DNA from 2 places in the Xenorhabdus bakwenae genome. Region 1 is predicted to be linked to the other one. Evidence: predicted binding sites of a transcription regulator. Region 1 holds the regulator's gene; the other holds the start of a gene.
The links. The regulator PurR, encoded in region 1, represses purine synthesis genes. The targets are predictions, from matches to a motif close to CANGCAAACGTTTGCNTG.

Region 1 (3,220 bases):
CCAAAAACCCGATATTAAAAAGGAGCATGCAATGTCTTTTGAATTACCAGCATTACCTTATGCCAAAGATGCCCTGGAACCACACATTTCTGCAGAAACTCTGGAATATCACTACGGCAAACATCACAACGCTTATGTTGTAAACCTGAATAATCTGATTAAAGAGACTGAATTTGCCGGAAAATCGCTGGAAGAAATTATCAAAACCTCTGAAGCTGGCATTTTCAATAACGCAGCACAAGTTTGGAACCATACTTTCTACTGGCATAGCCTGTCACCAAATGGTGGTGGCGAACCCACTGGAAAAGTTGCAGATGCTATCAACAATGCCTTCGGTTCTTTTGCTGAATTCAAACAGCAGTTCACCGACTCAGCCCTGAAAAACTTTGGTTCAGGCTGGACTTGGTTAGTCAAGAAAGTTGATGGCACTCTGGCTATTGTTAACACGTCTAATGCAGCAACCCCACTGACTGGCGAAGATAAACCAGTACTGACTGTTGATGTTTGGGAGCACGCATATTACATCGATTACCGCAATGCACGCCCCCAATATTTGGAGCACTTCTGGGCTCTGATCAACTGGAAATTTGTTGAGGAAAACCTGGCTTAATAAGATTCATTCTCATACTAACCTGAAATAATAAGGGCGGGTTTTCCTTTATTCGCGGAATTCCGCATGCTGGAGAACCCGCCCTTAAAGTAAGTGGGACTACACATTCTTCGTTTAGATCTTGATCAGATCAGACAGAGGCTTGCCAGAAAAACAATCATGATTAATGCACTACAGGCAGCCAACAATCCCAGCTTCAGATCTGTATCCATAGAACATCCTCAATGTGAAAATTAAGACACCTCAACATCCTAAATTTTAAGCAGTTATTTCCCATATATCGAAAAACCATACCGCGATATTTAATCCATACTCTTTATAGCATCGATTATTGCTTTCACTTTTGAGCTAGATCAGACAAAATTCAAGGTTTACCGCTAAATTATTGTCAACCATCACCCTGTATATAAATATATTGGCAAACGATTAACAAATAGCTATACCCGACAAGAAAGATAAAGGGTATATAAATTAGACCAGAAGGTCAGGAGTCCTTTTTTCATGGCAACGATTAAAGATGTGGCTAAACGCGCTGGTGTTTCGACCACAACCGTATCCCATGTTATCAATAAAACCCGTTTCGTCGCCGAAGATACCAAGGCCGCAGTTTGGGCCGCTATTAAAGAATTGAACTATTCTCCCAGTGCCGTTGCCCGCAGCTTGAAAGTAAACCACACCAAATCCATTGGATTGCTGGCAACATCAAGTGAAGCACCATACTTTGCTGAGATCATAGAATCGGTTGAAAATAGCTGCTATAGCAAAGGTTATACACTGATTTTATGTAATTCTCATAACAACCTTGATAAACAGAAAGCTTATCTCGCTATGCTGGCGCAAAAACGGGTAGATGGTTTGCTGGTAATGTGTTCAGAATACCCTGAGCAACTTTTGAGTATGTTGGAAGGCTATCGTAATATTCCTATGGTGGTCATGGATTGGGGAGAATCCAGAGGTGATTTTACCGATGCAATTATTGATAATGCCTTTCATGGTGGTTACCTAGCTGGCCGTTATCTCATTGAACGTGGTCATCGTGATATTGCATCTATTCCGGGACCGTTGGCAAGAAATACCGGTGGGGGCCGCCACCAAGGTTTCCTCAAAGCACTAAAAGAAGCCAATATCGCTATTCGGGATGAATGGTTTGTACAAGGTGATTTTGAGCCGGAGTCCGGTTATCAAGCCATGTATAAAATCCTGAATCAAAAACATCGTCCAACTGCTGTTTTTTGTGGTGGAGATGTCATGGCTATGGGAGCGATTTGTGCAGCCGATGAGCTGGGATTGCGCGTTCCACAAGACATTTCAATCATCGGTTATGATAATATTCGCAATGCTCGCTATTTTACGCCAGCATTAACAACCATCCATCAACCCAAAGAGCGTTTAGGGCAAATGGCCTTTTCAATGTTACTGGACAGGATCGTCAATAAACGTGAAGATGCACAAACTATCGAAGTCCACCCACGCCTTGTTGAACGGCGCTCTGTTGCAGATGGACCTTTTATCGATTATCGCCGCTGACCATTAATTTTCTTGCAGCCATTCGGCATTAAGCGTTTCGCTATCCCCCAGATAATCTAGTAACCAGCTTAATGCCGGTGAATGGCTTTTTTGCGACCATGTCAAGCAGCATGGACTGTCAGGCAATGGTTGCTCAAGTTCAAGTGTCATCAGCTTGCCTTTACGGATCAGCGGTAGAGCACGGTGTTTGGGCACCATGCCTACACACAATCCATCCATTAAGCAACTTAATCCAACATCCCAATCGGGAACAATCAGTCTCCGTTGATTATCCAAAGCCCATGTATCACGTTTAGGTAAGCTGCGGGCAGTATCTTCAAGACATAAACTGGGATAAGGCCGCATTTGTTCATCATTCAATTTTCCCGATATTACTGCCAGTTCATGTTCAGGGCTGGCTACACACAGCCAAGGCATAAACCCCATATCCCTGAAGCTATACCGCTCGCCCACGGGGGAAGCACGTGTCGCTCCGATGGCGACATCCACTCGTTCATCCACCAAAGCATCCCATACGCCATTGAAAACTTCAGGATAGACAAATAACTCAATATCTGGAAAATGGCGATAAAAATCCAAAATTAGCCGACGCGTTCGCTCTGGTTTTACGACCTGATCAACCGCAATACTAAATTGCCCCCGCCAACCGTTGGCAACCTGTTGGCACTGGTGCCGAGTGTGATTCATTTTTTTGATAACAGAACGCGCTTCTTTGACAAAAATTGCCCCCGCTTCCGTTAAATCAACGTCACGGTGACGACGTTCAAACAGAGGTATTGCCAGCCATTCTTCAAGCTGTTTTACCGTATAGCTGATAGCAGAAGGCACACGATGAAGTTCTGATGCAGCTGCGCTGAAACTTCCTGTTCTGGCAACAGCATCAACGACTTCCAGAGAGTATTCAGACCACATATATCTTCCTTTCAATTTTTTTCACGGCATGGTGCAAATATTACCGTTTCACAAGTAAAAATCATGCTATATAAAATAAGCCAACTATTTCCTTATCCACTACAAAACCTAATTATTAACACAATGACAACAAATAAAAACGCCATTCCATTTATGTCTTATCTCGCAGGC
Region 2 (3,220 bases), 260 kb from region 1:
AAAACGACAATTTTTTTCATAACGGGTTTTCACTGAAGAAATTCATTGATTAATATGCACTTCATTTTTTCAAGCTACAGCTTTATTGGCTGTAACTTGAAATCAATCAGACAAGCTATTTATTTTGTAATAGCTTATTTTGTAATAGCTTATTTTGTAATAGCTTATTTTATAATAACGACAGGTTGCTCATCGGCATTAATTTCAGCAATTGTTCCAATTTGCCATGCATTTTCGCCTGACGCAGTCAGATACGAAATCGCTTGTTCTGCCTGAGACTGAGGAAGTGCGATTATCATACCGACTCCGCAGTTAAATGTGCGGTACATTTCATGCTCGCTGACATTACCGGCTTGCTGTAACCAGGTAAAAATCGCCGGCCATTGCCAACTGTCAGCTTTAATTCTGGCCTGCCTATTTTCTGGCAGAACACGTGGAATATTTTCCCAGAAGCCGCCGCCGGTCAGATGTGCAATCGCATGAACATCCACTTTTTCAATCAGCGCCAGAATGGATTTGACGTAAATTTGGGTTGGGGCAAGTAAGTGATCGGCGAGTGGTTTTCCTTCAAGTTCGGTAGCCTCTGGATCTGTCTGACTTACCTCGAGAATTTTACGGATTAAAGAATAACCATTGGAGTGCGGCCCGCTGGATGCAAGTGCAATCAGGGCATCACCGGTCTGAACCTGACTGCCGTCAATAATTGCCGATTTTTCAACAACACCAACGCAAAAACCCGCGACATCATAATCTTCACCGTGATACATGCCGGGCATTTCTGCCGTTTCACCACCGACTAATGCACAGCCTGCTTGTTTGCAGCCTTCTGCTATGCCCGTGATGACACTGGCGGCTGTGTCGACATCCAGTTTGCCGGTAGCATAGTAATCAAGGAAGAAAAGAGGTTCGGCACCTTGTACAACCAGATCATTGACACACATAGCGACCAAATCAATTCCGATCGTGTCATGGCGTTTCAAGTCCATGGCCAGACGCAGTTTAGTCCCCACGCCATCTGTACCGGAAACTAACACCGGTTCTCGATATTTCTGTGGCAGGGCACATAATGCACCGAAACCACCTAATCCTCCCATCACTTCGGGGCGACGGGTCTGTTTTACGACACCTTTGATACGATTGACTAAGACATTACCGGCATCAATATCGACACCAGCATCTTTATAGCTAAGAGAGGTTTTGTTGGTCACTGCGTAGCTCCCAGGCGGTTGCATTTTTATAAATAAAACAGAACGGCGACAATTCTAACAGCCTAAGCAAACGTTTGCGATAGCTTTATATCGGTTTCCTGTTAGGTCGGGATCGAAGAAAATAACGCGTTAGTGATAAAAATTAATAGATTGGTAGTGGTTTGATACCGAAAAGGAGTTATAATCCCGCGATTTTTTTATCTGCCGGCTATTAGGAGAAACCCATGAAAATCGTTGAGGTTAAACACCCGCTAGTTAAACATAAACTTGGCCTGATGCGAGATCATGATATCAGCACCAAACGCTTTCGTGAACTGGCTTCAGAGGTGGGGAGTCTTCTGACATATGAAGCAACTGCTGATTTGGCAGTCGAGAAAGTGACCATTGACGGATGGTGTGGTCCGGTAGAGATAGATCAGATTAAAGGAAAAAAAATTACGGTAGTCCCTATCCTGCGGGCGGGCCTGGGTATGATGGATGGTGTACTGGAAAATATCCCTAGTGCACGAATCAGTGTTGTTGGTGTATATCGTGATGAAGAAACCCTTGAACCCGTGCCTTATTTTCAGAAATTAGTCTCCGATATTAATGAACGCATGGCATTAGTGGTTGATCCGATGTTGGCAACCGGTGGCTCCATGATCGCTACCATTGATTTGTTGAAAAAAAGCGGGATGCTCTGCCATTAAGGTATTAGTTTTGGTTGCTGCGCCGGAAGGGATCGCAGCACTGGAGAAGGCTCACCCTGATGTTGAACTGTATACCGCTTCAATTGATAACTATCTCAATGAAGATGGCTACATCGTCCCGGGTTTAGGGGATGCGGGTGATAAAATATTTGGCACCAAATAACATTGATAGCCGGCTAATAAGTCGGCTTTTTTGGGTTTCTGGCAAGGTGATATAAGATATAAGAGGATATCAATAATGACCCGTCGGACTATTGGCGTAGAAGAAAGACCGCCTTTGGCACAGATTATTCCTTTAAGTTTGCAGCATCTGTTTGCCATGTTTGGTGCAACCGTTTTGGTTCCCATTTTGTTTAAAGTAAATCCCGCGACAATTTTGTTATTCAATGGCATCGGAACATTGCTGTATTTATTCATTTGCAAAGGAAGAATTCCGGCTTACTTAGGTTCCAGTTTTGCTTTTATTTCTCCTGTATTGTTATTACTGCCTCTGGGATATGAATTGGCATTGGGGGGATTTATTGTCTGTGGTTTGCTGTTTTGTCTGGTGGCCCTGATTGTTAAAGTTGCAGGAAGGGGATGGATCAATGCAATGTTTCCACCGGCCGCGATGGGAGCGATTGTTGCCGTGATCGGCCTGGAATTGGCAGGTGTTGCTGCTGATATGGCGGGATTGCGTCCAGCGGCAGACACTGAAATGAATCTGACCAACCTGACCATATCTATGGTGACGTTAGGTGTGACCATCTTGGGATCGGTGATATTCCGTGGTTTTATGGCGATTATTCCGATTCTGACGGGTGTTTTAGTCGGGTATGCGCTGTCATTTTTTATGGGCGTTGTAGATTTAACGCCAGTCCGTGAAGCACCGTGGTTTGCATTACCGACGTTCTATACGCCGCGTTTTGAATGGTTTGCCATGATGACAATTTTACCTGCGGCGCTGGTGGTTATTGCTGAGCACGTCGGGCATTTAGTGGTAACAGCCAATATTGTGCAGAAAGATTTATTTAAAAACCCCGGTCTGCATCGTTCAATGTTTGCCAATGGTTTTTCAACGATAATTTCGGGTTTCTTTGGTTCAACACCTAACACGACTTATGGTGAAAATATTGGTGTTATGGCGCTGACCCGTGTGTACAGTACATGGGTGATTGGTGGTGCTGCGATAATGGCAATATTGCTTTCTTGTGTCGGTAAATTGTCGGCCGCGATCCAGATGATCCCAGTTCCTGTAATGGGCGGTGTTTCCCTGTTATTGTATGGTGTCATTGGGGCATCAGGTATTCGAGTTTTGATTGATGCGAAGGTGGATTACAGTAA

Region 2: the regulator PurR is predicted to act here: its motif matches at 1,272-1,289, upstream of purM (phosphoribosylformylglycinamidine cyclo-ligase).

The regions. Positions count from the first base shown of each region.
Region 1 covers NZ_CP119194.1:784,950-788,169, reverse strand. Annotated here, with positions in the region: gene sodB (superoxide dismutase [Fe]) at 32-610, shown strand; gene purR (HTH-type transcriptional repressor PurR) at 1,112-2,137, shown strand; gene punR (DNA-binding transcriptional activator PunR) at 2,141-3,049, opposite strand; gene punC (purine nucleoside transporter PunC) at 3,173-3,220, shown strand, end outside.
Region 2 covers NZ_CP119194.1:526,581-529,800, forward strand. Annotated here, with positions in the region: gene purN (phosphoribosylglycinamide formyltransferase) at 1-20, opposite strand, end outside; gene purM (phosphoribosylformylglycinamidine cyclo-ligase) at 165-1,208, opposite strand; partial or broken gene upp (uracil phosphoribosyltransferase) at 1,433-2,060, shown strand; gene uraA (uracil permease) at 2,136-3,220, shown strand, end outside.